2 linked regions of the Cohaesibacter gelatinilyticus genome follow. The protein of the gene in region 2 binds, or shares a complex with, the protein of the main gene of each other region. Links are inferred from orthologs where the notes say so. Each region holds a gene or a part of one and is shown on either strand. Other genes may lie near its edges.

Evidence for each region. Proteins that work in one complex are often made in the same cells at the same time.
Region 1: the proteins of trxB (region 2) and trxA are in contact, whole or in part, in a crystal structure (PDB 1F6M), measured with the Escherichia coli proteins. The link is inferred for Cohaesibacter gelatinilyticus from one-to-one orthologs.

The regions. Positions count from the first base shown.
Region 1 is NZ_OBEL01000005.1:202,912-206,570, forward strand. The notes cover bases 1-2,787. They hold trxA (thioredoxin), read right to left. Parts: upstream 1,660-2,787; coding sequence 1,342-1,659; downstream 1-1,341. Other genes in these bases: CRO57_RS18665 (bifunctional folylpolyglutamate synthase/dihydrofolate synthase), read left to right, coding at 1-1,281; addA (double-strand break repair helicase AddA), read right to left, coding at 1,804-2,787. Also shown: more of addA, read right to left, coding at 2,788-3,659. UniProt on the Escherichia coli protein: Participates in various redox reactions through the reversible oxidation of its active center dithiol to a disulfide and catalyzes dithiol-disulfide exchange reactions.
Region 2 is NZ_OBEL01000006.1:16,648-21,137, reverse strand. Bases 693-3,437 are described here. They hold trxB (thioredoxin-disulfide reductase), read right to left. Parts: upstream 2,662-3,437; coding sequence 1,723-2,661; downstream 693-1,722. Other genes in these bases: CRO57_RS19585 (mitochondrial fission ELM1 family protein), read right to left, coding at 2,719-3,437; CRO57_RS19595 (LysR family transcriptional regulator), read right to left, coding at 693-1,576. Also shown: CRO57_RS19600 (sigma-54-dependent Fis family transcriptional regulator), read left to right, coding at 1-314; more of CRO57_RS19595, read right to left, coding at 686-692; more of CRO57_RS19585, read right to left, coding at 3,438-3,651; CRO57_RS19580 (Lrp/AsnC family transcriptional regulator), read left to right, coding at 3,851-4,327; transcription elongation factor GreA, read right to left, coding at 4,433-4,490.

The DNA of each region.
Region 1 (3,659 bases), on a different replicon or contig from region 2:
TTTCACCCTGATGAGATTGATCTGGGATTGGAACGTCTGTTCACATTATTGGGAAAGTTGGGCAATCCACATCTATTGCTCCCACCCGTCATTCATGTCGCCGGAACCAATGGCAAAGGCTCCACCTCAGCCTTGTTAAGAGCGATGTTGGAAGCGCAGGGGCTGAAGGTGCATGTTTATACATCACCTCATTTGGTGGACTTTCGTGAGCGCATTCGCCTTGCAGGCATGCTGGTAAGCGAGGAAAGCCTGTTGGCGGCCTTGCAGCAATGTGAAAAAGCCAATGGAGATGGTGAGGTTACTTTCTTCGAGATTACCACTGCCGCAGCTCTTCTGCTGTTCAGCCAGATACCGGCAGACATCGTGATATTGGAAGTAGGTCTTGGCGGAAGGCTGGATGCCACCAATGTCATCCCACGACCGGCCATGACCATGATTACTCCGATTGCGCGGGATCACGAAGAATATCTTGGCTCAGACCTCGCCGGCATCGCCAAAGAAAAGGCTGGAATTTTCAAAGCTGGTAGCCCGATCATCGTTGGGCCCCAGGCTGATGTTGTTCGCGATGCATTGGAGGACGAAGCTCGTACCAAAAGAGCTGGCCCACTTTTTGTCCATGCTCAGGATTGGATGAGTTATGAGGAACATGGACGACTGGTCTATCAGGATGAAAATGGTTTGCTGGATTTGCCCTTGCCACGCTTGCTGGGCCAGCATCAAATCTCCAATGCAGGCATGGCGATAGCGGCACTGAGAGCATTGGCACAATCTGGCCTGCTTGATTTGAGCGATGAGGCCATCGCACAAGGCTTGCAGCAGGTGAAATGGCCCGGTCGTTTGCAGCAGCTAACGAATGGCCCACTGTTCGATATGGCGCCCAAGGGCGCGGAATTGTGGCTGGACGGCGGTCATAATCCCAATGCCGGGCAAATGCTGGCAGCGGCGTTGGCAGATCTCGAAGATAGATCTCCTCGTCCGTTGCACATGATCGTTGGAATGCTGAAAACCAAGGATCCATCAGGCTATTTTCAGGCCTTCAAAGGTCTTGCAAGGGACGTTATTACCGTACCTGTGATCAGTCAGACAAACGGACAAGATCCTGTTGAGCTGGCAAGTCTTGCCGTGAAAGCTGGAGTACCTGCATCTGCAGCCAGCTCAGTTGAAGAAGCTTTGCAAAAACTGGCTCTGATTCCAAGAGAAGCTCCCCCGCGTATTCTGATTGCAGGCTCGCTTTATCTGGCCGGCGAAGTGCTCAAGGCAAATGGTGAAGAGCTGGATTGAATAACAAAAAAGCCCGATTGGGAATTTAATCGGGCTTTTTTGATCAGATGAGAAACGAGCTTATTTTTTCGCTTCGATCCATTTCAGCAGGTCAGCTTTTGGTGCAGCGCCTACTTTCATGTCAACCACTTCGCCGCCTTTGAAAAGCAACAGGGTAGGGATGGAGCGAACGCCGAACTGAGCAGCAGTGTTCGGGTTTTCGTCGACATTGACTTTGACGACTTTAACACCACCGGCAGCTTCGGTATCGATTTCGTCCAGGATTGGAGCAATCATCTTACAAGGGCCACACCATTCTGCCCAGAAATCAACAACAACAGGGACATCACCCTGAACTTCAGTTGCAAAGTTTGCATCAGTCGCGTTCACAATAGCCATAGTAAGCCTCGTTCGGTTCGTCTCAGCTCATCGCTCACCAATGAACTGGGGAAGGAAGAAGTATCTATATTCATTGATGTTTGAATATAGCTCTGTTGCCTTGAAGGTAGGTATTGAAGCCGCGTCCGTCAAGATGGGCAAGTGTTATCTTATTCCAATCTGATCCAGTGCGGCACATCTCTGTTCTGCGTCAACCTCCATCAAGGATGGCCCGCAGCTCCACAAAAGCAGTGTTCGAACACTCTTTTGCGGATAGAGCGGTGCCAAAAGATGACCGTAAACAGCCATTTGGCTAACATAATCAAAGGGCACCTCATCAGGTGAAGCTGGTACATGACGGTTTGTTTTGTAATCCACGATCACAACTTCGTCAGGGGTAACGATCAACCTATCCACTTGGCCAGAAACATCTCTGGGGCCACTTGCGGTTTCTACCCAGCCCGCAATGGAAACTTCAGCCTGACTTTGGAAGGAGAATAGCTCGGAAAAAGCCGAATCGCTTAATAGTGCAAGTGCCTCAGACAGAATCGCATCCCGGCTTGTCTCTGTCATATCCCCTGCTACGCGATCCAAAAATGCTCTGCCTTGTTCTTCCCATCGGGAAGATATCAGATTGGGTAAATGTTCAAACAAACTATGAAGGATCGAGCCTCTGCGCCTTGGTTCCCAATCATGAAGACTATGTTTGGTCGCGGACCCGGTGGTTGTCTGTCCGACATTGGGAAAGGCAACGGATTTGGCTTCAACCAGATCAGCCGCTTTCGAAGGCTGCAACAACGCATTCGGGGCAGGTTCTGCTTCCAGTGAGACACGGAACCAATCGGGTAAAGCTGCTGGCGCGCTTACAGGACTAAGATTAAGGCTCTCATTCACAGGACGTGGACGGAAGTCTTGCTTCAGCTCCCAGCGCAAAATGCTTTCGCCAGTAACGGGATGATCCAGTTCTACAGCATCAGGGCGCAACTGCCGGGCCACGACATTGTACCAGCAATTCTCCGCTGGCCCGTTAGTTCCTGTATATCCGCACAAATAGAGCCGATCTTCCGCACGGGTCATGCCTACATAAAGAAGGCGCAGATATTCTTCTTCCGTCTCGCGATCCAGCTCCGAAAGGCTTGCTTGAATGATGGCAGGTTGATCAGCCTTTGCGGTCTTGAGTGCCATCAGATCGATGGAACTGTCTTTCTGATCCAGGGAGACAAGGTGCGGATGGTGACGAGGATTGGCAGGCTTGCCGGTGCTGTCCACCATGAAGACGATGGGAGCTTCCAGCCCTTTTGAGCCGTGAACCGTCATGACGCGGATCTGATTTTCAGCCGCGCCCATGTCACGCTTGATCTCTGCGCCACCTTGGCGCATGGCAGCGAGAAATGCCTGCAGGTTGGGGATTTGCTTCTTCTCAAAATCCAGAGCGCGGGAAAGCAGCTCATCAATCACTTCATCTGCTTCTGGCCCTAGACGTTCAATAAAAGCCCGACGTTTACCGCCCGGACCCAGAATTTGCGCATAGAAGTCGAAAGGTGGTTGGAAATCAATCTGCCCGCGCCAATGACTGAGCGTGCCGAAAATACGACCAAACAAGCTGGATGGGTCATTTTGATGATGCGCACCCAGAATTTCCCAAAGGTTTTTTTCACGCTTTTCATCTGATTCAGGCGCTTTGGCCAGATCAAACAATTGCTCCTCTGAGAGACCAAAAAGTGGACTCTTCAGTACACAGGCAAGGCTGAGATCATCCTCTGGCAAAAGCATGACATCGCCAAGCGAGAGCAGATCCATGACGGCGATATGATCAAGCAAGGCAAGGCGGTCCGCGCCGGCAACGGGCAGACCGGCTTCTTTCAGGGCGCGGTTGACAGCATTGGCAAAGCCGCCACGCTTGCGCACCAGAATAAGAATGTCGCCCGCAGTGATTCTTTTGCCAGATCCAGCCAGATGATCGCCATTTTGCAACCAATGCTTGATGGTTGAGGCGATGGTGTGTGCAAGTGTGACGGATG
Region 2 (4,490 bases):
AGCTGAAACATGTGCTGAAAACGGCCATTATTCTTGCGGATGAAGAACCGATTCGACCAGAGCATTTGCAGATGGGACCGATGGGCGCGGTTCTCCGGCCTCCAAGCATGGGTGATGATTTTGTGTCTGAGCATACGATCAGCCAAGAGCTTGGTTCTGGTTTGCAAAGCAACCTGCAAAAGACAGAGTATGAGACCATTCTATCGCATTTGAGGTGTGCCAAGTGGAATGTCAGCAAAGCGGCTCGTTCTCTTGGTCTATCGCGCAATACACTCTATCGGAAAATGAAAATCTACAGCATCAACCGCCATTGAGGTGACGGGTGTGGCTGGCTTGCAAGGTGATTTGTCAGATTGGAAATCTGGACAAAAAAAAGCCGGACTAAAAAGTCCGGCTTAAAGTCAATTCCGTGCAAAGCACGGAGCAATCACCTTCCAGAGGGGAACAGCTGGCTACAACTGACATCACTGGGAGGAGGAAGTGACGTCGTTGCCATCAGCTGAGACGTATATGCGCCTTTGCCGATAGATTTACAAGACGTTAATCTGCAAAGCAGCCATGCAAAAAACGCATGGCTTTAATGTTAGGTGATTTCAGATATAATGGTCGGGTAAAATATTATACGCAGAGTCAAAAAGACCGGGTCATGCCCGGTCTTTTTTGTCTGGTTATCTATTGAGGCCAGTCAATAATGCCAGCTGGCTGCCTTGGAGAGGAGAAAATCGCGCAATGCATTGATGCGCATGGAGTTTTTCATCTCGGAAGCATAGACAAAATAGGTTTGGAAGCTTGGCATGTCATGCTCGGTCAGTAGTTGAACGAGATTATCACGAGGGTGGACAACATAGTCAGGCAACATGGCAATTCCAGCACCTCGCATGACTGCGCTACGAATGGCGAGAATGTTATTCACCTTCAAATCGACTTTTCGTTTTTTGCTGCCCGGCATACCGGCACGTTCCAGCCAGTTCATATCCTTTAGGTAGTTTGGGGCATTGTCGCCAAAGGCAATAAGGCGATGACCTTCCAACTCTTCCAATGTTTGGGGGTGACCATTCTGTTTCAGATAGCTCGGGTGCGCAAAGACGTGAAAGTGTACTGTGAAGAGCTTTCGTTGGATCAAATCAGGCTGTGTTGGTTGATGCAAGCGAATGGCGACATCTGCCTCGCGCATGCCAAGGTCGAGATCTTCATTTTCCAGCAATAGATTGAGCGATAGATCGGGATACAGATCCATGAATTCCGGTAAATGCTGTGTGAGCCATGCCGAGCCCAGGCCAACAGTTGTGGTGACACGCAGCTCGCCCGTTGGCTTCTCCTTGGAATCAGTCAGATGAGTTTTGACTGTCTCCAGCTTCATCAAGACGTCATGAGCCGTTCGGTAAAGAAGTTCTCCTTGTTCGGTCAGGATCAGACCACGCGCATGGCGATGAAAGAGTGTGACACCAAGATCGAACTCCAGTGCACTGACCTGGCGAGAAATGGCGGATTGGCTCATATGCAATTTGTCACCTGCATGGGTGAAACTGCCTGCATCAGCTGCTGCATGGAATATACGAAGCTTGTCCCAATCCATTGGTTCCTCCCGGTTGGGCTGTATAAGGTGGTTATACTCTTTGGGCGACTTTATACGAAAGTATAGCCAAATGTTTGACCAACGTAAGATGAGCAATCATGATGGGGAAAATCAATTGTCATTTTCCCCATCTCATTTCATGATCTTCAATCTTCCTGCTCGGCGAGGAAACGCTCTGCTTCCAGTGCTGCCATGCAGCCCATGCCGGCAGCTGTTACCGCCTGACGATAGATGTCGTCGGTCACATCGCCTGCGGCATAGACGCCGGGAATGGATGTAGCCGTGGAATCTGGTGCAGTCCAGATATAGCCATTATCCTGCATTTTCAACTTGTCTTTGAAGAGTTCAACGGCAGGGGCATGGCCGATCGCGACGAAAATTCCATCGATATCCATATCTTTGGTTTCACCGGTTTTGACATTCTTGATACGGGCACCTGTGACGCTTGGTGGGAAGCCTTCCTTGCCCAGAACTTCATCCAGAACGCTATCCCAGATGATTTCGATCTTCGGGTTTTTCTTCAGACGCTCAATCAGGATGCGTTCGGCGCGGAACTCGTCACGACGATGTACGATGGTGACCTTGTCAGCATGGTGAGTGAGGTAGATTGCCTCTTCCACTGCTGTGTTACCACCACCAATGACCAGAACTTCCTTGCCACGATAGAAGAAGCCGTCGCAAGTCGCACAAGCAGAGACACCAAAGCCTTTGAATTTTTCTTCTGATTCCAGACCCAGCCAGCGTGCTTGGGCACCGGTGGCGATGACCACTGCATCAGCAGTATATTCAGTGCCGGAATCACCTTTTGCTTTGAAAGGTCGGGAAGACAGATCAACATCGACAATGTGATCGGTGACCATTTTGGTTCCGACATTGGCTGCCTGTGCCTTCATCTGTTCCATCAGCCATGGACCCTGAATCTCTTCTGCAAAGCCGGGGTAATTTTCAACCTCGGTGGTGATGGTTAGCTGACCACCTTCCTGCATGCCGGAAACGAGGGTTGGTTCCAACATGGCTCGGGCTGCGTAGATGGCGGCAGTGTATCCGGCGGGACCGGAGCCGATGATCAATACTTTGCTATGCATTGTGCTGTGCGTCTTTCTGGTTGTGGTCTGTCGCCGAAGGTCAAGTCTGGGATGGTCTCAGCCTTTTTTGTCGATGATCAGTCGGCGCAGTTCATCTGCAATGAGTTCTGTTGAATCTATGGGGGCTCTGGAGCCAGTTTCAAGGGGGGAATCGAGCAGATGCACAAGAGGTTGACGTAAAAGCTGTGTGATTGTGATTTTAAGCTTCTCGGGATAGGCATCCGGTTCGAAAATATAGACCGGAGCGGGTGTTGCCAGAACATCGGAGAGCATGGAGTGAGAATCTGCGGTAACGATTATGGTGTCCGCCAGAGACAGCATGGATAAATAGGGGTTGTCACCTTTGCCATCCCAGATCCAGTGCGTCCGGCCACGCAGGGCCTTTGTCACCTGATTGAGAAGATAGGGGGGGGTTCTTCGAGAAGGCGTGACCATCACCGACATGTTGGACGGAAGTTGATGGTCCAGATAATGGGCGAGCCGTTTTGCTGCTGCCTGACCAAACTTCTCGTTCTTGGTATCGCCACCAAGGACCAGAGCGACACGAGGTCCGGGTAGATGATGGATGGCTTGTGGACCGCTCTTTTGCGCGTGAGTTAATACTTCCGGGGTGATGCGATGCGGTCCGGTGAGTGTTACCATCACGTTGTTACCGCGCCTTTTGTCGTGGAATGGGACCCAAATCAGATCAGCACCTGTATTGTTGCAGCGCGGATCTTTCAAAAATAGTGTGACCGTATCGGGAGATGCTGTCTTTAGAGCCCGAAGGTAAGCAACTGTTCGTCTGCCAGATGCAATCGCAATGTCGGGATAAGGCCCGGCAATCGGTGATTTTGGCTGGTTTGGTCTGTCAGACGGTGCTATAGGCCCCCATGGCATAGCCCAGACCCAGGGGCGTCCAGGTGCAACATGACGTATTTCGATCTGTCCGCCTAGTCGTTCGGCCACGCCCAGGCACTGATTTTCATCACCGGGCTTGCCGTCGCTCAAGATCCAGATTTTTTGCTCAGCTTGGGTAATAAGACCAACTCCTTGCTGTGGCGGTTTTACGAATCATGCTCTAGAATGATAATCTGTTTCTCAAATGCGAACAAAAATATGTCATATCTTTCTCTTTGTGTCTTAAAAGGGCAAGATAACGGACCGGGATAGGCCGATCCAATGACCATTAACAAGAAACGAGGCTGCTTTGAAAGCGAGACTTGATCCGATTGACTGGAAAATCCTCAAAGAGTTGCAGGATGATGGACGGATTACCAATGTAGAATTGGCCAAACGAGTGGGGATTTCGGCTCCTCCTTGTTTGCGTCGTGTTCGTGCATTGGAAGAAGCGGGCATTATCAAAGGCTATCGTGCGATTGTGGATGAAAAGCAGGTTGGCTTTGACGTGACCGCGATTGCTCTTGTTGGACTGCACAGTCAGGCTGAGGCCGACTTGGTGGCTTTTGAAGAATTGGTTCGTTCCTGGCCACAGGTACGTGAGTGTTTCATGCTGTCCGGTGATATTGATTTCGTCCTGAGATGCGTAGCCAGCGATCTTCAGGCGTTTCAGTCTTTCGTCATCAATGAACTGACATCTGCACCCAATGTGGATAGTGTCCGTACATCTCTGACCATTCGCCAGTCGAAAGACTATCCCAATGTTCCAATTGAGATAGATGAATAAATGCTCGATGCTCTTTGAGAGCATTGAGTGTTGCCTATCAGGCATCAAAAAAAGCGCGTCTCCCATTGGGAGCGCGCTTTTTGCGTCTCTTGCCTCAATGTGAGGTCAGACATACTTGACCGCGAGGATCTCGTAGGAACGCGCGCCGCCAGGGGCTGCTACC